DNA from 4 places in the Streptomyces monticola genome. Region 4 is predicted to be linked to each of the others. Evidence: riboswitches for the same ligand, from Rfam matches in the RefSeq annotation. Region 4 holds a riboswitch; each other region holds the start of a gene.
What was found. A riboswitch is a leader RNA that binds a small molecule or an ion and turns the genes downstream of it on or off. The one in region 4 is predicted to bind cyclic di-AMP.
Positions count from the first base shown of each region.

Region 1 (5,335 bases), on a different contig from region 4:
GAGGCCGAGCGCAAGCGCAAGGCCGCGGAGGCGGCGCGCAAGGAGGCGATGCGGCCCAAGTTCGCGCTGCCGGTGAAGCAGCACGGGCTGAGCGCCTACTACGGCCAGGCCGGCATCAACTGGATGTCCGTGCACTCCGGGATCGACTTCCCGGTCTCCTACGGCACGCCGGTCCTCGCCGCGACCGACGGCACCGTACGCACCCAGTGGAACAGCGCCTACGGCAACATGGCGATCGTGACCGCCCCCGACGGCACGGAGACGTGGTACTGCCACCTCTCCAGCACGAAGATCCGCAGCGGGTCCGTGAAGGCGGGCGACACGATCGCGTACTCCGGTAACTCGGGCAACTCCACCGGCCCGCACCTGCACTTCGAGGTGCGCCCCGGCGGTGGCTCGGCCATCGACCCGCTGCCCTGGCTGCGCGGCCACGGCCTCGACCCGAACTAAGCGCTCCGCGGCAAGTTCGTTACGGCACCTGCGGGTGCGTCGTGGCTGGTCGCTCCCCCAAGCTCTCGGCTCCGCTCGAGCAGGGGGGACCCCCATCGCGGCGGAGCCGCATATCGACACAGCCCCGCGCCCCTTCGGGGCACGACTGACCGCACCGCACTTCCCCCGAGCCGAACCCGAACCCGCCGGAACCAGGGAGCGCCTCCCGCCTGGGCACGCCCCCTCGCTCGCCGACGGACAGGTCAGAGCTTCTCGACCGGTGCGTACCGCAGCAGCAGCACCTTCGGCTTGGGCTCGCCGAAGTCGATCGTCGCCCTCGCCTTGTCTCCCGCGCCCTCGACCGAGACGACCGTGCCGAGGCCGAACTGGTCGTGTGTGACCCGGTCTCCGACCGCGAGCGACACCACCGGCTTGTCGCCGGCGCGCCGGGTCGCGAAGCCCGAGGGGCCGCCGCGGGAGCGGGAGGAGGACAGCGAAGAGACCACGCCGGCCGCGGGGCCGCTCGCGCTCCTGGACGGCGGCGGGGCCATCGGGCCCGTGCGCTTCCAGTCCAGGTGCTGCTCCGGGATCTCCTCCAGGAAGCGGGACGGCGGGTTGTACGACGGCTGGCCCCAGGCCGAGCGCATCGTCGAACGGGTCAGATAGAGGCGCTCGCGGGCGCGGGTGATGCCGACGTACGCCAGACGGCGCTCCTCCTCCAGCTCCTTGACCTGGCCGAGCGCGCGCATGTGCGGGAAGACGCCGTCCTCCATGCCGGTCAGGAACACCACCGGGAACTCCAAACCCTTCGCGGTGTGCAGGGTCATCAGCGTGATGACTCCGCCGCCGTCGTCCTCGTCCGGGATCTGGTCCGAGTCGGCGACCAGCGCGACCTGCTCCAGGAAGTCCGCGAGGGTGCCTGTCGTGCCGGCCCCTTCGCCGTCGTCCCCGTGCTCCTGCTCGAATTCCAGGGCCACGGCGGCGAGTTCCTGGAGGTTCTCGATGCGGGTCTCGTCCTGCGGGTCGGTGGAGGCCTGCAACTCGGCGAGATATCCGGTGCGTTCGAGCACGGCCTCCAGGACCGTGGCCGGGCCCGCGCCGGACTCGACGATGGTGCGGAGCTCTTCCATCAGGGTGTTGAACCGCTTGACCGCGTTCGCCGAGCGGGCCGCCATTCCGTAGGCCTCGTCGACGCGCTTGAGTGCCTGCGGGAAGCTGATCTTCTCGCGCAGCGACAGCGCGTCGATCATCGCTTCCGCGCGGTCGCCGATGCCCCGCTTCGGGACGTTGAGAATCCGGCGCAGCGGGACCGCGTCCTCGGGGTTGGCGAGGACGCGCAGATACGCGAGGACGTCCCTGACTTCCTTGCGTTCGTAGAAGCGGACGCCGCCGACCACTTTGTAGGGCAGGCCGACGCGGATGAAGATCTCTTCGAAGACACGGGACTGGGCGTTCGTGCGGTAGAAGACCGCGACGTCTCCGGCCTTGGCGTCGCGCGCGTCCGTGAGGCGGTCGATCTCCTCGGCGACGAACTGCGCTTCGTCGTGCTCGGTGTCCGCGACGTAACCCGTGATGCGGGCGCCGTCGCCGGCGTTCGTCCACAGGTTCTTGGGGCGGCGGCTCTCGTTGCGCTCGATGACCGCGTTGGCCGCGCTCAGGATGGTCTGTGTGGAGCGGTAGTTCTGCTCCAGGAGGATCGTCGTCGCGTCGCCGTAGTCCTCCTCGAACTGGAGGATGTTACGGATGGTGGCGCCGCGGAAGGCGTAGATCGACTGGTCCGCGTCACCGACGACGCACAGCTCGGCGGGCTCGACCGCGGGCGATCCGTCCGGCAGCGGCGCACCGGTGCCGACCAGCTCCCGCACCAGTGCGTACTGCGCGTGGTTGGTGTCCTGGTACTCGTCGACCATCACGTGGCGGAAGCGGCGGCGGTAGTGCTCGGCGACGTCGGGGAACGCCTGGAGCAGATGGACCGTCGTCATGATCAGGTCGTCGAAGTCCAGGGCGTTGGCCTCGCGCAGCCGCTGCTGGTACATCGTGTACGCCTGGGCGAGGGTCTTCTCGAAGCCTCCCCCAGACTCCGTCTGGGAGGTGCCCCCAGCGGCCTGGCCGACGAAGGTCTCGTCGTCGATCAGTTCGTTCTTGAGATTGGAGACCTTGGCGCTGAAGGACTTCGGCGGGAACTTCTTCGGGTCCAGATCGAGGTCGCGGCAGACCAGGGCCATCAGGCGCTTGGAGTCGGCGGCGTCGTAGATCGAGAACGAGGAGGTGAAGCCGAGCTTCTTCGACTCGCGGCGCAGGATGCGCACGCACGCACTGTGGAAGGTCATCACCCACATCGCGTTCGCCCGCGGGCCCACGAGTTCGGCGACGCGCTCCTTCATCTCGCCCGCGGCCTTGTTCGTGAAGGTGATCGCCAGGATCTGGCCCGGGTGGACATTGCGCTCGGCGAGCAGATACGCGATGCGGTGCGTCAGGACACGGGTCTTGCCCGAGCCGGCGCCGGCGACGATGAGCAGGGGGGCGCCGGAGTGCACGACGGCCGCGCGCTGGTTGTCATTGAGCCCGTCGAGGAGAGCGGCCGGGTCCACCGCGGGGCGGGGGGCGCCGTCGCGGTAGTAGGCGTCGCGCGGCGGGGGCGCGTCGAAGCGCCCGCCGAAGAGGTCGTCCGAAATCTCCTCCGGAGCGTGCTCCTCGGGGGGTGGCGGGGGTCCCTCGGCCTTGGGCTGCAGGTCCGCCAGGAAGCTGTCGTCAAAGAGGCTGCTCATCGCCTACCGAGTCTAGGGCGCCCCACCGACAGTGGGTTCCGGGTTATCAAGACGGTATCCGCATGCTCACTCAGCGCTAAAGTCACGAAAATGTATCGGGCATATCGACCATCAACCTTCCCAGCGGCCACAGCGGTTGGCTAGCGTGCTCCGCGGGCTGCTCGTACCCCCACCGGCGAACCACGCCGGGAACGGGCGGCCTGCGCCGAGTCCGGAGCGCCCAGACGGCAACCCGGAGCCGGGGACCCACCTTGAACCTTGGGGTGAATCGGTCCCGTACAAGAGCACAACGTACGAGACCGTAGGGCAGCCCTTCCGAACCACCCGCCCGAACCCGACAGCTAACCCGGTAGGCGGCCAACGGAAGGAGCGCCTCCTTTGGCGTCGCACCGCAAGCCGCGGTCCAGGTCGGGTCTCATACGTACCTCCCAGGCCGTCGGCATCACCACCGCCGCACTCACCTCCGTGGCCCTGCTGTCACAGACCGCGGGCGCAGCCCCGGCCGAGCCGAAGCCCACGCTCGAAGAGGTCCAGAAGAAGGTCGACGACCTCTACCGGCAGGCCGGCGTGGCCACGCAGAAGTACAACGCCGCCAAGGAGCGCACCGACCAGCAGCGCGGCGAGGTGGACGGTCTGCTCGATCAGGTCGCCAAGCGCACCGACAAGCTCAACGACGCGCGCCGTGAGCTCGGTTCGCTCGCCGCCGCCCAGTACCGCAACGGCGGCACCTCCGAGACCGCGAGCCTGCTGCTCGCCGACGACCCGCAGCAGATGTTCGACCAGCGGCAGCTGATGAGCCGCCTCAGCGACCGGCAGAAGCGTGCCGTCGACGACTTCGAGGCGCTGCAGAACGAGGCCACCGAGAAGCGCGGCGAGGCGCAGAAGAGCCTGGAGACGCTGACCGAGGCGCAGAGCGACCTCAAGGAGAGCAAGCGGGCCGTGCAGTCCAAGCTCTCCGAGGCGCGGGAGCTGCTTTCGAAGCTGACCGCCGAGGAGAAGGCGCGGCTCGCGGCGATCGAGAAGAAGAAGGAAGAAGAGGCCAAGCGCAAGGCCGAGGAACTGGCCCGCAAGCAGGCCGAGGAGGAGCGGCAGCGCAAGGCCGAGGAGGCCGCGCGCCAGGAGCAGGAGGACCAGAACTCCGGCGGCTCCGACAGCGGCTCGGGCTCGGACTCCGGCTCCACCGACACCTCGTACGCCGCCAAGGCCGAGAAGGTGATCAGCTTCGCCGAGGCCCAGATCGGCAAGCCGTATGTGTGGGGCGCCACCGGCCCCGACTCCTACGACTGCTCGGGCCTGACCCAGGACGCCTGGAAGACCGCGGGCATTTCGCTGCCGCGCACCACCTGGGACCAGGTCGAGGTCGGCACCACGGTCAAGACCGCCGACGCCAAGCCGGGTGACCTGGTCTTCTTCTACGACGACATCAGCCACGTCGGCATCTACATCGGCGGCGGCAAGATGATCCACGCCCCGAAGCCGGGCGCGAATGTGCGCGTCGAGTCGATCTACTACATGCCGATCCACAGTGTGGTGCGGCCCGCGTAGAGCGCGCCCTCAGGACACTGAAATCGCGCCCTTAAGACGCGGAAATCGCGCCCTTGAGACGCGCAAATGACGAGGGGCCCGGACCGCTGCGGCGGTCCGGGCCCCTTCTCACGCGGTGGCCGCGGGCTATGTCCAGAGCGTCGCGATGAAGATGTTCACCGTGGTCAGCGCGCCGACCGCGATGAACATCCCCTTGTCCACCCGCTCCTCGTCACGCTTCACATAGACGAGGGCCAGGACGACGATCAGCACCGCCAGCTTGACGCCGATCTTGATGTTGTCGACCGTCTGGCCGTCGGCCTGGTTGAGGCCGACCAGGGCCACGCCCGTGATCAGCATCGTCAGCGCGCCGTGCAGCATCGGGGGCGTGAACCGCGCCGTGCCGTCGCCCATCGCCTTCACCTGCGTCAGGAACCCGCCCAGGAGCGAGGCGATCCCGACGATGTGCAGGGCGACGAAGACATTGATGAGTACGTCCATGAGGCCGGAGCCTAGCCGGGGCCGTACCACCTCCCTGTAGGCAGGTGGGGCACAACAGCCGCATCGGTCGCAGGCCTACGTCGACAGGGCTCCGTGTCCCATCAGTTCAGTCA
Region 1 covers NZ_JBHTCF010000011.1:152,155-157,489, forward strand. Annotated here, with positions in the region: gene ACFQVC_RS24725 (M23 family metallopeptidase) at 1-450, shown strand, start outside; gene pcrA (DNA helicase PcrA) at 693-3,197, opposite strand; cyclic di-AMP (ydaO/yuaA leader) riboswitch at 3,405-3,569, shown strand; gene ACFQVC_RS24735 (C40 family peptidase) at 3,576-4,742, shown strand; gene ACFQVC_RS24740 (hypothetical protein) at 4,869-5,222, opposite strand.
Region 1: another riboswitch for cyclic di-AMP. It lies ahead of ACFQVC_RS24735 (C40 family peptidase); the one in region 4 lies ahead of ACFQVC_RS00580 (M23 family metallopeptidase).

Region 2 (5,335 bases), on a different contig from region 4:
GCCACGATCAGCGAGCACAGGACCAGGGCGAGCAGGGCCGCGCGGCCGGTGAGCCGGGAGCGGCGGGCCTGGCGGCGGGTCTGGGAGCGGTAGACGCGGGCCGCGGTCTGCTCGCCGAACAGCCGCAGGCGTGTGGCGGTGGAGAACCGGTCACGGTCCTTCTTCGCTGCTGCCACGACTGACCCGCCTCCCCGATACGCGCGTACGTCCCCGCACACGGTACGGGACCGAGTGCGGGGACGTACGTAACCGGGCTTTCTACGGGCCCCAGGGGCTGTGTCAGCCCTTGAAGCGCGGGAAGGCCGAGCGGCCCGCGTACACCGCGGCGTCGTCGAGGATCTCCTCGATACGGAGCAGCTGGTTGTACTTGGCGACGCGCTCGGACCGGGCCGGGGCGCCGGTCTTGATCTGGCCGCAGTTGGTGGCGACGGCCAGGTCGGCGATGGTGACGTCCTCGGTCTCGCCGGAGCGGTGGGACATCATGCACTTGTAGCCGTTGCGCTGGGCCAGCTCGACGGCGTCCAGGGTCTCGGTCAGCGAACCGATCTGGTTGACCTTGACCAGGAGGGAGTTGGCGGAGCCCTCCTCGATACCGCGGGCCAGGCGCTCCGGGTTGGTGACGAAGAAGTCGTCGCCGACGATCTGGACCTTGCTGCCCAGCTTGTCGGTGAGGACCTTCCAGCCCGCCCAGTCGTCCTCGTACAGCGGGTCCTCGATGGAGACGAGCGGGTACGCGGAGACGAGCTCCTCGTAGTACTCGGTCATCTCGGCCGCGGAGCGGTCCTTGCCCTCGAACTGGTACTTGCCGTCCTTGTAGAACTCGGAGGCGGCGACGTCCAGGGCGAGCGCGATCTGCTGGCCGGGCTCGTAGCCGGCCTGCTTGATGGCCTCGACGATCAGGTCGAGGGCCTCGCGGTTGGAGTCCAGGTTCGGGGCGAAGCCGCCCTCGTCGCCCAGGCCGGTGGCCAGGCCCTTGTCCTTCAGGACCTTCTTGAGCGTGTGGTAGACCTCGGTGCCCCAGCGCAGGGCCTCGGAGAAGGACTCCGCGCCGATCGGGGCGATCATGAACTCCTGGATGTCCACGTTGGAGTCGGCGTGCGAGCCGCCGTTCAGGATGTTCATCATCGGCACCGGCAGCAGGTGCGCGTTGGGGCCGCCCAGGTAGCGGAAGAGCGGCAGGTCGCTGGCCTCGGAGGCGGCGTGGGCGACGGCGAGCGAGACGCCGAGGATGGCGTTGGCGCCGAGCGAGCCCTTGTTGTCGGTGGCGTCCAGGTCGAACATGGCCTGGTCGATCAGGCGCTGCTCGGTGGCGTCGTAGCCGACCAGCTCCGGGCCGATCTGCTCGATGACGGCGAGGACGGCCTTCTCGACGCCCTTGCCCTGGTAACGGTTGGGGTCACCGTCACGGAGTTCGATGGCCTCGAAGGCACCGGTGGAGGCACCGGACGGAACGGCAGCACGACCCGTGCTGCCGTCGTCGAGGCCGACCTCGACCTCGACCGTGGGGTTGCCTCGGGAGTCCAGGATTTCCCGGGCTACGACGACGTCGATGGACGGCACGAGCATCTCCTTCTGGGATGTGACGCATAGGGGTGGACGCACTTTGTGCGTGCGCCGCGGTCTGCATGGCCTTGCGTCTCCCGAGCCTAACCGCCCCGACGGCTTCGGCCAGCCGACCGCCCGTCCCCTGGGACGAAAAGAGGCCCGAAGGCCCGCAGTGCGGGGCAAAAGACCTCGTTGCCGACCTCTTTATTACTGGGCAGTAGTCACAGAGTGGACAAATTCACGAGCGCCTTCCGGCCCGCGTTCGAGGCGCGGGCGTCCGGACATGACCCCGCCCCGGCGCGTACGGGGGAATGCGCGCCGGGGCGGGGTGTGGGGGGGATGTGACCGCGGTACGGGCCGCGCGCCTGGCCTGGCCGAGTGGTGGTGGGGGTACTGCTCGGCCGGCCGGGCGACGCGTACCGGCTGCTTCAGGCGTGGCCGCCCGCTTCAGGCGTGGCCGCCCGCTGCGGGCGCGGCTGCCCGCTTCAGGTACGGCTGCTTACTTCAGGTGCAGCTGCTGGCCCGGGAAGATGAAGTCGGCGTCGTCGATGATGTCCTTGTTCAGCTGGTACAGCTTCTGCCAGCCGCCCTTGACGCCTTCCGCCTCGGCGATCTTCGAGAGGGTGTCGCCGGTCTTCACCTTGTACTCGCCGTCACCCTTCTCGACCTTCTTGCCGGTCGGGGTCTCGACGGTCTTCTTCGGGGTCTCGGCCTTGGTGCTGGGGGCCTCGGTCTGCGGAGCGGCCTGCTGCTGCGGCGCCGACTTCTGCTCCTGCTGCTGCGGGGCGGACTCCTGCGCGGGGGCGCTCTGCTGCTGCGAACCGCCGCCGCTGTACGCGGCGTTGGACAGGCCGGTGCCGCAGTTCGGCCAGGCGCCCTTGCCCTGACCCGCGAGAACCTTCTCGCCGATCTCTATCTGCTGGGCCTTGGAGGCCTGGTCGGCGGTGGCGGCGTACTTGGTGCCGCCGTACGCGGACCAGGTGGAGGCGGAGAACTGCAGGCCGCCGTAGTAGCCGTTGCCGGTGTTGATCGACCAGTTGCCGCCCGCCTCGCACTGTGCGACGGCGTCCCACTCGGAGGAGGTGGCGGCGGAGGCGGTGCCCGCGGTCATCAGCGGCGCGGCGACCGCGGCACCGGCGACGCCGGCGACGGCGACGGCGCGGCCGGCCTTCTCGGCCTTGGTCATACGACGGTGCTTGCCCTTGCCGGAAAACAGCATGGAGATATCCCCTCACCGACGCCTGCGAGGTGAGCTGTCGGGTTCGGGCCAAGTGAGTTGCCCGGCCACCGGGTACGTCGTGGACGTACCGGCGGCTTCACCCCAAGCCGGTCCGCGCGTCTCTCAACGTGCGGCCCCGGCACAAACCTTGGGTCCCCCGCTCCTGCCTACGGCGCTTTACGCGACGACTGTGCCCAAGAGCCGCCGGCAGGATTCGGCGTGACGGCCATCGGGGCCCGCCAGTGGCGAGCGGTCACGACCGTAAACATGCGATCGGCAGAAATACAAAGACGATCTGGGCTGATGAGACCCATCTCTCACCGGGGCCGATGTCTCTTTATTACGGACATTCACCGCGGAGCGATGTCCGAACTGCCGTTATTTTCCGGTCAGATCAAGGTGCTGACCGGGAAGGATGAGATCCGGGTCGCCGCCGACGGTCTTCTCGTTGGCGGCGTAGAGAGCGGGCCAGCCGCCGTCGACGCCGCGGCTCGCGGCGATGGCCGAGAGGCTGTCGCCGGGGCGGACTTCATAGCCGCCCTCGCCGCCGTCGCGGGAGTCGTCGCCGCGCGAGGCGTGCCGGCCCGACGAGTTGCCGTCGCGACCCTCGTCCGGACCCTCCGGGGCGCGGTCGCCGCGGTGCCGACCCTTGCCGTCTTGATGTGAGTTGTCCGGTTTGCCCGCGCCCTCGTCGTGACTCTTGTCTCCCGATTCATCCGGAGTGTCGGTGGACGGCGGAGTCGTGGGCTGTTCGGTCGGCGCACCGGAGGAGGGGGCGCCGTCGGACGGATCGTCAGCTGACGGGGCGTCGGTGGGCGGCTCGTCGGTGGGGTGCTCGTCCGCGGGCCGCTCGTCCGACGGACGCTCGCCCGATGGCGACTCCGGCTGCGGCGACTGCGTCCCGTCCGGCTCGGAGGGCCCGGTCTCCGTCTCACCCGGCGCGGGCTTCTCGGGCGCGGGCTTCTCGGACCCCGGGTCGGTGGGCGTGGGCGTCGGCGTGGGCTCCGCCGGAGCCTCGGTCGCCAGGCCCGCGACCGGGGCGCAGGTCGGCCAGGCCCCCGGCCCCTGCTCGGCGAGTACCTGCTCGGCGACGGCTATCTGCTGGGCACGGCTGGCGAGGTCGGCGCTCGGGGCGTACTCGAGGCCGCCGAATTCCTCCCAGGTCGCCTGGGTGAACTGCAGTCCGCCGTAATAGCCGTTGCCCATGTCGGCGCTCCACACGCCGCCGCTCTCGCACTCGGCGAGCCGGTCCCAGGTGGCGGCGTCCGCGGCGCTCGCGCTGCCCGCGCCGAGCAGCGGGATGGCGATGGCCGATCCGGTGACGCCTGCCGCGACCACGAGGGCCGGAGCCTGGCGGGGGCGTCGGTGACGGCCGTTACCGGAGAGCATGCGGTTCCCTTTCGCGTGACTGCCGGCATGACTGCTGCCGTGGCTGCTGAGCCGACAGTGAACGTAGCGAGAGTCGAACGCTTGTCACAAGGCGATGCAGCGGAGATCACGTGAAAGTCACAGTCTTGACGCCCCGTCAGTTCTATGGCTTGTCACTCGGGGCCGAACTCGACCGGCAGCGTGCGCAGTCCACGCATGATCAGGCCGCCGCGCCAGCGCAATTCATCCGGTTCCACCGCAAGCCGTAGATCCGGAAGGCGGCGCAGCAGGGTCGCGAGCGCCGTCTGGCCTTCGAGCCGGGCGAGCGGGGCGCCGAGGCAGTAGTGGATGCCGTGGCCGTAGCCGAGGTGCTGGTTGTCGCGGCGGGCGAGGTCGAGGGTGTCGGGCCCGGCGAAGCGCTGCGGGTCGCGGTCGGCGGCGGCGAGCACCACCAGGACCGGGTCGCCGGCGGCGATGGCCTGGCCGCCGACCGTCAGCGGCTCGGTGGCGAACCGCCAGGTGGCCAGCTCGACCGGGCCGTCGTAGCGCAGGAGTTCCTCGACGCCGGTCTCCAGGAGGCCGCTCTCCCTCGCCGCCAGGGAGCGCTGCAGACGCTCGCGCTGCTCGGGGTGGCGCAGGAGTTGGTACGTACCGTTCCCGATGAGGTTGACCGTGGTCTCGAAGCCGGCGAAGAGGAGGATGAAGGCCATCGCCGCGGCCTCGTTCTCGGTGAGGTGCTCGCCGTGGTCGCTGGCCCTGATCAAGCCGGAGATCAGATCGTCGCCGGGCTCCTCGCGCTTGCGGTGGATGAGCTCGGCGAGATAGCCGCGCATCTTCTTCACCGAGCGGGCGACACCGCCGCGTGGCCCTCCCCCGTGCCGGATCATCATGCCCGCCCAGTCGCGGAAGTCGTCCTGGTCCTCGCGCGGGACACCGAGCAGATCGCAGATCGCGTAGATGGGCAGCGGGAAGGCGAACTCATGGATCAGATCGGCCTCGCCCTTCGCGGCGAAGCCGTCGATGAGCCGGTCGGTGAGTTCCTGTACGCGCGGGGCGAACTCCGCGACCCGGCGCGGGGTGAACGCCTTCGACACCAGGCGGCGCAGCCGCGTGTGGTCCGGCGGGTCGATATTGAGCAGATGTGTCATCAGCTCGGCCTTGCGCTCGCCGGGGATACCGGTCTTGCCCTTGGCGTGCGCGGGC
Region 2 covers NZ_JBHTCF010000026.1:5,657-10,991, reverse strand. Annotated here, with positions in the region: gene ACFQVC_RS37530 (FtsB family cell division protein) at 1-176, opposite strand, end outside; gene eno (phosphopyruvate hydratase) at 280-1,566, opposite strand; gene ACFQVC_RS37520 (transglycosylase family protein) at 2,045-2,764, opposite strand; cyclic di-AMP (ydaO/yuaA leader) riboswitch at 2,769-2,949, opposite strand; gene ACFQVC_RS37515 (transglycosylase family protein) at 3,143-4,153, opposite strand; gene ACFQVC_RS37510 (cytochrome P450 family protein) at 4,306-5,335, opposite strand, start outside.
Region 2: another riboswitch for cyclic di-AMP. It lies ahead of ACFQVC_RS37520 (transglycosylase family protein); the one in region 4 lies ahead of ACFQVC_RS00580 (M23 family metallopeptidase).

Region 3 (5,335 bases), on a different contig from region 4:
GTCATCGGCAGCGGGAAGGCGAGGGCGCCGACCAGGTCGGCCCTGCGGTCCGGGGCGGCGAGCATGACGTCGAGGAGTCCGTCGGTGACCTCCTGGACGCGCGGCGCCAGGGCCGCGATACGGCGGGGGCTGAACTCCCGTGCCACCAGGCGGCGGAGCCGGGTGTGGTCGGGCGGGTCGCGCAGGAGCATGTGCGTGAGCGCGGGGCTGTCGGCCGCTCCCCCGCCGAGTTTCTCCAGGGCGCCGTGGACCTTGCGGAAGTCGCGGGTGATCCGCGGGTCTGTGAGCGCGGCGCGGCAGGCCTCGTGCCCGACGACGAGCCATATCTCCTGTCCGTCGGTGATGCGGACCCGGTGCACGGGTCCCTCGGCACGCAGGCGCGCGTACACGGGATAGGGGTTGCGGACGAAGTCCGGGCCCAGCTCCCGGAAGTCGGTGGCGACGGTCGGCATGGCGCTCCCCTGGGGACGGTCGGACGGGCCGGACCCCTTGGACGCTACCCGCGGGTCGATCTTCGCCCCCAGAGCCATTCAGGACAGTCGTACGTGATTCCCGCCGCCCTCAAGTGGCTCTCAAGTGACTTTCAAAGCACGGGCGTTGGAGGGGTCGATCGCGCCGCCGCAGATCGTCGACCATGGTCACCGACCGGCTTCCGCGAGAGGCTGGCAAGCTGTTGTCCATGACAACTACCTCAACACCGTGGACTGTGGCCGTACTTGGCCCCGGCGGCGTCGGCGGACTCTGCGCCGGGCTGCTCGCGCGCGCCGGGCACCGGGTGATCTGTCTGGCCCGCGAGGAGACCGCGGCCGTGCTCGACGAGCGGGGTCTTACGGTACGCAGTCCCGAGTTCGGCGACTTCACCGCGCGCGTGGAGACGGACACCCGGCTCCGGGAGCCCGTGGACGCGTTGATCGTCACCCCGAAGGAGACCGGTCTGCGCGCCGCCCTCGACCGGGTGCCGCCCGAGGCCATGGGCGACGGGCTTGTGCTGCCGCTGCTCAACGGCTTCGAGCACGTCGGCGTCCTGCGCGAGCGCTATCCGGCCGGGCAGGTCGTGCCGGGCACGATCCGGGTGGAGTCGACTCGGGTCGCGCCCGGGGTGATCGAGCACGGCGGACTCGGCGCCCTGGTCGAGGTGGGCAGCGCCACCGCGCCGCACGCGCGCGTGGCGGCCCTTGCGGAGGTGCTCGGCGCCACCGGTCTCACGGTGCGCGTCCGCGACGACGAGACCGCGATGCTGTGGGGGAAGCTGTCGTTCCTGCTGCCGATCGCGCTGCTCACCACGCGGTACGGAGTGCCGGTCGGCGGCGTACGCACGGAGCACCGGCAGCGGATGCTCACGGTGATCGGCGAGATCGACAAGGTGGCCGCCGCCGAGGGTGCCCCCGTGGACACCGAGGCGCTCCTGGCGTTCGTCGACGCCGCTCCGGCTGCGACGCGCTCCTCGATGCAGCGGGACGCCGAGGCGGGGCGGCCCCTTGAGGTCGACGCGATCGGCGGCGCGCTGCTGCGGGCGGCGGCCCGGCACGGAATCGCGGTGCCGGAGACGGCCGGGCTCGTCGCCGAGGTCGGCGCTCTCGGCGCTTGAGCCCGGCCGCCGGACCTCGACCGGCCCGGGGCCGGGGGCGGCGGGGCCCGCACCGTGGGGGTGGCGCGGGCACCGCCGCGGCCGGGTCAGATCTGCACGCCGTGGCCGCGCAGCCAGTCGGCCGGGTCGACCGCTGAGCCGTACTCGGGTGTCGTACGCACCTCGAAGTGCAGATGAGGGCCGGTGACATTGCCGGTCGCGCCCGAGGCGCCGAGCCGGTCGCCGGTGCCCACCGACTCGCCGTCGGAGACATCGATCTGCGACAGGTGCGCGTAGTGCGTGTACTCGCCGTCGGCGTGCTTGACGACGATCTCGTAGCCGAAGGAGTCGTCCCAGCCGGCCGAGACGACCGTGCCCTCAAGGGCCGCCTTGACCGTGGTGCCGACCGGCACCGCGAAGTCCTGCCCGGTGTGGCCGTTGGACCACTGCTCGCCGCTGGCCTCGAAGCCCGCGGTCTTCGTGCCGTCCTCGACCGGCAGCACGGCCCGGTCGGAGGCGAGCTGCAGTTCGTCGCCGACCTGCAGCAGATTCGGGTCGTCCCCGATCACGGACTTGTTGTCCTCGTACAGCTGTCGCCAGCCTCCCTCCACGCCCTGCTCCTCGGCTATGGCGGAAAGCGTGTCGCCGGCTTCGACGGTGTACGTGCTGTCGCCCTCGAGGGCGGTCGCGGTCCCCGCGGCGACGACCGGGAGGGCGAGCACCGCCCCGGTGAAGGTGACCTTGGTCGCCAGGCGGCGAGGGGCGCTGCGGGGTCTTGCGGCGCGGTGGCGGGCAGGCGCCTTCGCGTTGGCAGCCGTCATCGATGCTCCTACTCCAGACGCCTGCGAGGTGAGCTGTCGGGTTCGGGCTCGGAGTCTGCCCGGCCGCACGGTGGCGGCTTCACCCCAAGGCCCTTGCGGGCCACGCCGTCCGGACTGCGGAACCGGCCGGCGAAGGTGGGTCCCCCGCTCCTGCCCGGTGGGGTTCAGCCGTGGGTCCGTGCACACCAGGGGCAGGACTCGGCGTCCGGCGGCACGGCGTTCGAGTGTCGAACGCCCTGCACGCTAGGGGGAATGGGTGGTTCCACACAAGAGCTTCACGACAGGAGCACGACAAATACGGGGTGAAGTCGCGGGCCGCACACACGTGTTGCCCCGACCTGCGCGGACCTGTCGGGTCCGTCGCGGTCATCGGGTCCGTCGCGTTCATCGGCTCTGTCGCGTTCATCGGCTCTGTCGCGTTCATCGGCTCCGTCGCGTTCATCGCCAATCGGCGCTTCATGGCCGCACAGCCGGTTCGTCCGCGAGCCCCACGCGCTCGCCACGGTCGACACGATCCACGCGGTCAACTCGGCCCACCAGACGGGACAGTTCCACGCGGGAGCGCACACCGAGCACGGAGAAGACATTGCGCAGATGGTGGTCGACCGTGCGCGGGCTCACGGAGAGCCGCCGCGCCACCTCCCTGTTGGTGGCTCCCTCCGCCACCTGGCGGGCGATCCGCAGCTGTTGCGGCGTCAGACGCGCGAGCCGGTCCGGGGTTGCCTGCCGCGCCGGTTCACCCGTGGCCTCACCGGTGGCGCGCAGCTCGGCCGCCGTCTGCGCGGCCCATACGGCGGCGCCGCACCGCTCGAAGGCGACCAGCGCGTCCCGGAGCCGGCCGCGGGCCTTGCCCGGCCTGCGGGTACGCCGCAGCCACTTGCCGTACAGCAGAGACGTGCGCGCCCGCTCGAAGTCGCCGCCCGCCGACTCGTGCAGGGCCAGCGCCTCGTCGTAGCGCGCGTCGGCCGCCGGTATATCGTCGGTGGTCAACAGGGCCTGACAGCGGGCGAGTTGGGACGGGGCCTGGGGGTCGTGGCCGAGTCCTGCCCAGAGCGCGAACTCGGCCACCGACGAACCGGCCGCCGCGCCCTCGCCGGCCAGGACCGACGCCTCGACGTAGCACGGTACGGCGAGCATCCGGACCGCGAAGTGCCCGCGCCGCGGCCCCGGCGCGACCAGCGGGCCGAGCCGTGCGGCCGCTTCGAGGGCCCGGCCCTGGGCCAGATCGGCGCGGGCGAGCGCCCACTGGGCCAGCGTCTCCGCCTGCGCGAGCCCGTGCCGGGCGGCGGTCGCGGCCGCGGCGCCCGCCAGTTCGGCGACCGTCGCCGCGTCGCCGTCGAGGGAGGCGACGAGCGCGAGGATGGCTTGCTGGTGGGCGAGGACATTGCACTGCCCGATCCTGCGGGCGATCCGCAGCCCCTCCTCCGCGTGCGCACGGGCGCTCGCATGCCGGCCGGCGCGCAGTTCCCCGTAGGCCAGTTGTTCAAGGGCACGCGGCAGTACGGCGTCGAGTCCATGGGCGCGGGCGACGGCCAGGGCCCTGCTCCCGAGGCGGCAGGCGGCGGCGAGATCCCCGAGTACCAGGGCAGCGACGCCGGCGCGCAACAGCCACTCCGGGTCTTCCGGGTCTTCCGGGCCTTCCGGGCCTTCCGGGCCTTCCGGTTCTTCCAATTCTTCCGGTTCTTCCGGTTCTTCCGGTTCTTCCGGGTCCTCAGGCACGCCTCCGCCCCCGGCCCTATCGCCTCCGCCCCCAGCCGTCTCGCCCCCGTCTCCGCCCAGTTCGACGACGCGGCGCAGGGAGGCGAGGCCGGCCGCGAAGGACGCCGGGGAGGACGTCTCGGAGGAGTCGAGTACGGCCGCCATGCCCGTCTGGAAGGCGGCACGCGCGTCGACGGCGCGGGCAGGTCCGGGCCCCACGGCCACACCCTCGATCACGCCCCCGCACTCTCCCAGCGCCTCCCGGTACGCCGTCGTGTCCCCCATCGCCCAGGAGGCCTCCGCGGCGGCGAGCCGGGCCCGTACCGCGCGCTCCGGGTCGTGCGGGGCAAGGAGCCGGGCGGCGAGCAGCAGCGATTCGCGGGCGTCGGCGACGGGCCCGCCGCGCAGGGCCAGGAGCCCGTGGACGAGTTCGGCCCGGCCGCGCGCGGCGTCGGGCACCGGCAACGCCCGTACGGAACCGAGCAGTTCGGCCGCCAGGGCCGGGCGACCCGCGCGGCGGGCGTGGTCGGCGGCCTCGCACAGCCGCAGGGCGCGGGCCTCCTGCTGCTCCGTCAACGCGGCGGCGCGGGCGAAGGCGAAGGCGCGTTCACTGTGGGCGACGCCGAGGCCGGGAGCGCGGGCGGCGGCCGCAAGGGCGACGGCGAGCGCGGCATCCGGGCCGACCGCGGCGAGCGCCCGGTGCACAAGGTGCGGCAGTCGCTCCCGCTCCCCCGTGGCGACCGAGGCGAGCAGCCGGTGCGCGGCCCTGCGCCCGGCCGCCGGCACCCCGTCGTACACGGCGCGGCGCAGGGCGGCGTCGCACCGCACCCGGTCGGGCGTGCGGTGGACGAGCCCGGCGCTCTCGGCGGGTTCCAGGGCGTCGGGGCCGAAACCGGCCGCGGCGGCCGCGCGCAGCAGCGGCGCGGTCCGGGTGCCGGCGCCGTCGTGGGCCGTGGGATCGGCCTCGTACCCGGCGGCCGCGAGCAGCAGCAGGGCGCAGGTGTCGGCGGACAGGCCAGCGGGCCGTACGGCGCAGGCCCGCAGCAGCGCCGCCCCGTCCCGGAGCGACCGGGGAAGGGGCGCCCCGCCGGCCAGCTGCCGCGAGGTCAGCCGGCCGGCCAACTCCCGTAAGAGCGACGGGTTTCCGTCGGCCGCCGCCAGCACTTCCGCGCGCGCGAGCGGGTCGAGCCGCCGCCCCGCCGTGAGCCGGCCGAGCAGTTCGTCCGCGGCCTCGCCCGGCAGCGGTCCG
Region 3 covers NZ_JBHTCF010000019.1:189,730-195,064, reverse strand. Annotated here, with positions in the region: gene ACFQVC_RS33915 (cytochrome P450 family protein) at 1-452, opposite strand, end outside; gene ACFQVC_RS33910 (ketopantoate reductase family protein) at 680-1,588, shown strand; gene ACFQVC_RS33905 (M23 family metallopeptidase) at 1,675-2,388, opposite strand; cyclic di-AMP (ydaO/yuaA leader) riboswitch at 2,392-2,568, opposite strand; gene ACFQVC_RS33900 (LuxR C-terminal-related transcriptional regulator) at 2,845-5,335, opposite strand, start outside.
Region 3: another riboswitch for cyclic di-AMP. It lies ahead of ACFQVC_RS33905 (M23 family metallopeptidase); the one in region 4 lies ahead of ACFQVC_RS00580 (M23 family metallopeptidase).

Region 4 (5,335 bases):
AAGAATCCGCAACCAAAATTCACGCCGACGTCGACAGGAAATGGGCAGCAAAAAATACCCCCGCCGAATATCCCCCTTTGTATACGGCGCCTGTTAATTTCGACCGCTCGCCATGTTTACGGAATGTTGCGAACCCCTCACCGCGATCACCCGCCCCACCCGGCCCCCGTCACCCGGAAACCGCAGCCGGTGCCCGGCCGTCGAGCGCTCGGCGTGCTGAGCGGTCAGCGCCCTCGCGCGCTCCGCGTCGCCGCGGGCCACCGCGTCGACGATCGCGCCGTGCTCGGCCCAGTCCTCCACCGCCCTGCCCTGCGGCTCGACGGTGTACATCCAGGCGATCTTGTGGCGCATCTGCGTCAGCAGGGCGGTGAGGCCGGCGCTTCCGGAGGCCTGGGCGAGCGTCTCGTGGAACCAGCCGCCCAGGGAGCGCAGATCCTCGCTGTGACCTCTGCGGGCCCGCTCCTGACCGAGCCGCACCAGGCCGCGCAGGACCTTGAGATGTGCCTCGGTGCGGCGCTGCGCGGCCCGGGCCGCGCCCAGCGGTTCGAGCAGCAGCCGGACTTCCAGGAGGTCGGCCGCCTCCTGCGCGCTTGGCTCCGCGACGCAGGCGCCCGCGTGTCTGCGGGTGCTGACGAAGCCCTCGGCCTCCAGCGTGCGCAGGGCCTCGCGGACCGGGACCCGGGAGACGCCGTAGCGGCGGGCGAGCACTTCCTCGGTGAGCCGGCTGCCACGCTCGAAGACACCGGCGACGATGTCGTCCCGGATGGCCGTGCATACCGAGTGCGCGGGAATGCGCATGACCGGACCTCCGACTCTTGAAATACGCGCCGCATCCCCGTGAAACGCGGTCGATTGACGCTCGTTCAGCGACGCCGAGAAGTGACTCTATTGCAGCACACTTGAATTTCCGATGGGCGGCGGGAATCCATGGATATCTTTTGGCCAGAACACGCCCCGGGGCCCCACACACAAGGAAGGCCCCCGGCGAGTGCCAGGGGCCTTCCTTGACGCGGCGTCGTGTCAGACGCTCACGCCGTGCGAGCGCAGGTACGCGATCGGGTCGATGTCCGAGCCGTAGTCGGGGGACGTACGGGCCTCGAAGTGCAGGTGCGGGCCTGTCACGTTGCCGGTGGCGCCCGAGAGGCCTATCTGGGAGCCCGGGGTGACGGACTGGCCGACCGAGACGCCGATGGACGAGAGGTGGCCGTACTGCGTGTACGTACCGTCGTTCATCTTGATCACCACGTTGTTGCCGTACGAGCCGCCCCAGCCCGCCTCGACGACGGTGCCCGAGCCGACCGCGTGCACGGCGGTGCCGGACGCGGCGTGGAAGTCGATGCCGGTGTGGCTGCCGGAGGACCAGACGGCGCCGCCGGTCTTGTAGCCGGTGGAGACGTAGGAGCCGGGGATCGGCGAGGTGAAGCTGTTGAGGCGCTTGCGCTCGGCCTCGCGGGCAGCGCGCTCCTTGCGCTCCTTCTCCTCGCGCTCCTTCTTCGCCTTCGCCTCGGCCTTGCGCTTGGCCTCGGCCTCGGCCTTCTCCTCGGCCTTCTTCTGCGCGGCGGCCTGCTCGGCGGCCTCCTGCTGGGCGACGGCCTGGGCGTCGATGTGGTCGGCGAGCGAACCGCCCACGGAGACGGCCTGGTTGATGCCGGTGTCTTCGGCGGCGGCGGTGTCCGCGGCGAGTGCCGGGGAGGCAAGGGTGCCGATGACGCCGGTCGTGGTGAGGGCGGCTACGCCCGCGATGTTGGCGCTCTTGCGCGTCAGACGGTTCGGACGGCGGTGCTTCCCGGTGGCACGGGCGAAGGCCATGAAGTGGCTGTGTCCTTTCCTTCCCTCTCGCCTACCGGGTTAGCTGACGGGTTCGGAGCAGGAAGGTCTCCTACGGACGCCCCCGGTCAGGAGGGCCTCCGATTCACCCCAGGGACTGAGTGGGTCCCCGGCTCCCCTGGCTCGCGCCATGCGGGGACTCGGCGATGACTGTTCGGTGCCGCGGGTGCGGCGCATTGCTGACGAACAGCCGGACCGACGCTAAACGGGACATCTTTCAAACCACAAACACAACGGGCCTTTTGTAGTGCACGCCACAGGGCAGACCCTCAACCACCCTGAAATTTCGGACATAACGGGACCCCGGTGGCACATACACCACCGGGGTCCGAGGTCCGTCGCCCGCTTCTACTAGCCCGTGACAACCGTCACTTCACCGATACCGAGCGCCTTCACGGGCTCGGCGATCTGCGCGGCATCGCCCACGAGGACCGTCACCAGACGGTTCACCGGGAAGGCGCTCACGGCGGCCGCGGTGGCCTCCACGGTGCCGGTCTCCGCCAGACGCCGGTACAGCTGCGCCTGGAAGTCGTCGGGCAGATGCTGCTCGACCTGGTCGGCGAGGGTGCCCGCGACGGCCGCCGCCGTCTCGTAGCGCAGCGGGGCCACGCCGACGAGGTTCTGTACGGCGACATCGCGCTCGGCGTCCGTGAGGCCCTCGGCCGCGAGCGTACGCAGCACCTTCCACAGGTCGTCCAGAGCCGGGCCGGTGTTGGGTGTGTCCACCGAGCCGCTGATGGCGAGCATGGAGGCGCCGCTGCCGTCCGGGCCCGAACGCAGCACCTGGGCGAAGGACCGCACACCGTAGGTGTAGCCCTTCTCCTCGCGCAGGACGCGGTCCAGTCGGGACGTCAGGGTGCCGCCCAGGCAGTAGGTACCGAGGACTTGGGCGGGCCAGACGCTGTCGTGCCGGTCGGGTCCCACGCGGCCGATGAGCAGCTGCGTCTGGACGGCGCCGGGACGGTCGACGATGACGACACGGCCGGTGTCGTCGGCGACGACGGGCGGGACGGGGCGCGACTGTGCCGTGTTGCCCGTCCACTCCCCCAGGGTCTCGGCGAGCATCGCGTCGAGGTCGGTGCCCTCCAGGTCGCCGACCACGACGGCGGTCGCGGTGGCGGGCCGCACATGCGCGTCGTAGAAGGCCCGCACCGCGGTGGCGTCGATGGCCTCGACGGTCTCCTCGGTGCCCTGGCGCGGCCGCGACATGCGCGAGGTGGCCGGGAACAGCTCCTTGGAGAGCTCCTTGGCCGCGCGGCGCGACGGGTTGGCCATCTCGTGCGGGATCTCGTCGAGCCGGTTGCGCACGAGGCGCTTGATCTCGCTGTCCTCGAACGCCGGGGCGCGCAGGGCGTCGGCGAGCAGGCCGAGCGCCTTCGAGAGCCGGGAGACCGGGACTTCGAGGGAGACCCGGACACCGGGGTGGTCGGCGTGCGCGTCGAGCGTGGCGCCGCAGCGCTCCAGCTCGGCGGCGAACTCCTCGGCGGAGTGCTTGTCGGTGCCCTCGGAGAAGGCGCGCGCCATGATGGTGGCAAGGCCGTCAAGTCCCTTGGGCTCGGCTTCGAGCGGCGCGTCCAGGCTGATCTCGACGGCGACGACCTGCTGGCCGGGGCGGTGGCAGCGCAGGACCGTGAGGCCGTTGGGCAGCGCGCCGCGCTCGGGGGCCGGGAACGCCCAGGGCCTGGCCGCGCCCGCCTGGGGCTGCGGGTGGAACTCCATGGTGGCGAGCTGCTCGGTCACTTCGCCGCCTCCTCTTCCTGTGCGGCTTGCTCGGCGGTCCCGTCGGCTTCTGCGCCGTCTTCGGGGGTCACGGGCTCGTACACGAGCACCGCGCGGTTGTCGGGGCGCAGGCGGGCCTTGGCGACCTCCCGCACCTCGTCGGCGGTGACGTCGAGGACCCGGCCGACGGCGGTCAGGGCGAGCTGCGGGTCACCGAACAGGACGGCGTACCGGCACAGTTCGTCGGCGCGGCCCGCGACCGTGCCGAGACGGTCGAGCCACTCCCGCTCCAACTGGGCCTGGGCGCGCTCCATTTCCTCGGGCGTGGGGCCCTCGTCGGCGAACCGGGCGAGCTCCTCGTCGACGGCGGCCTCGATCACGGGCACCTCGACGTCGTGCGAGGTCTTGACGTCCAGCCAGCCGAGCGACGGGGCGCCCGCGAGGCGGAGCAGGCCGAAGCCGGCGGCGACGGCACTGCGGTCGCGGCGCACCAGGCGGTTGTAGAGCCGCGAGGACTCACCGCCGCCGAGGACGGTCAGGGCCAGGTCGGCGGCGTCGCACGCGCGCGTGCCGTCCTCCGGGAGGCGGTAGGCGGCCATCAGGGCGCGGGCCGGCACCTCCTCCTCGACGACCTCGCGCAGCTCCTCGCCGATGCGCTCGGGCAGGGAGCCGTCGCGCGGGGGCTGCTTGCCGTCGTGGCCCGGGATGGAGCCGAAGTACTTCTCGATCCAAGCGAGGGTCTGCTCGGGGTCGATGTCGCCGACGACCGACAGGACCGCGTTGTTGGGCGCGTAGTACGTGCGGAAGAAGTTCCGGGCGTCTTCGAGCGTGGCCGCGTCCAGGTCGGCCATCGAGCCGATCGGGGTGTGGTGGTAGGGGTGGCCCTCCGGGTAGGAGAGCGCGGTGAGCTTTTCGAACGCCGTGCCATAAGGGACGTTGTCGTAGCGCTGGCGGCGCTCGTTCTTGACGACGTCGCGCTGGTTCTCCATCGACTCGTCGTCGAGCGCGGTGAGCAGCGAGCCCATCCGGTCGGCCTCGAGCCACAGGGCCAGCTCCAGCTGGTGGGCGGGCATCGTCTCGAAGTAGTTGGTGCGCTCGAAGCTCGTGGTGCCGTTGAGGGAGCCCCCGGCGCCCTGCACCAGCTCGAAGTGGCCGTTGCCCTTCACCTGGCCGGAGCCCTGGAACATCAGGTGCTCGAAGAGATGGGCCAGGCCGGTACGGCCCTTGACCTCGTGGCGGGAGCCGACGTCGTACCACAGGCAGACCGCGGCGACCGGGGTCAGGTGATCCTCGGAGAGCACCACGCGCAGGCCGTTGGCGAGGCGGTGCTCGGTCGCTGTCAGGCCGCCGGAGCCGGCCTCGGCCGTGGCCGTATGACCCATGGGCATGTAAGTCCCTTCGATCGCGAGATGACGTACGGGGATGGCGCGCCGGTGACGTGCCCGGATGACGGTCGTCATGGCAGACGTCAAGGCAGTCCTGTCACTGTATGCAAGCGCGCGGACATCTGGCGAAGTTCCCGGTGCCGGTACGCCGTGAGCGATCCTCCGGGTACGCCGTAAGCGATGCTCTGAGGCCCTCGCGAGGGCGGATTGGACGGGTCGCGGTCCGCGTTGTCAGTGGCTCGGTCCACAATGGTCCGCGTCAGAACTGGAGATTGCCCCGCACAGGAACGTGAAGGAGCCGCAGCAGCGATGGCCCGCCGCAGCACGAAGACCCCGCCGCCGGACGACTTCGAGGAGAGGATCCTCGACATCGACGTCGTCGACGAGATGCAGGGCTCCTTCCT
Region 4 covers NZ_JBHTCF010000001.1:142,510-147,844, reverse strand. Annotated here, with positions in the region: gene ACFQVC_RS00585 (GntR family transcriptional regulator) at 94-798, opposite strand; gene ACFQVC_RS00580 (M23 family metallopeptidase) at 1,021-1,809, opposite strand; cyclic di-AMP (ydaO/yuaA leader) riboswitch at 1,823-1,983, opposite strand; gene ACFQVC_RS00575 (M16 family metallopeptidase) at 2,179-3,546, opposite strand; gene ACFQVC_RS00570 (M16 family metallopeptidase) at 3,564-4,934, opposite strand; gene ACFQVC_RS00565 (DNA gyrase/topoisomerase IV subunit A) at 5,241-5,335, shown strand, end outside.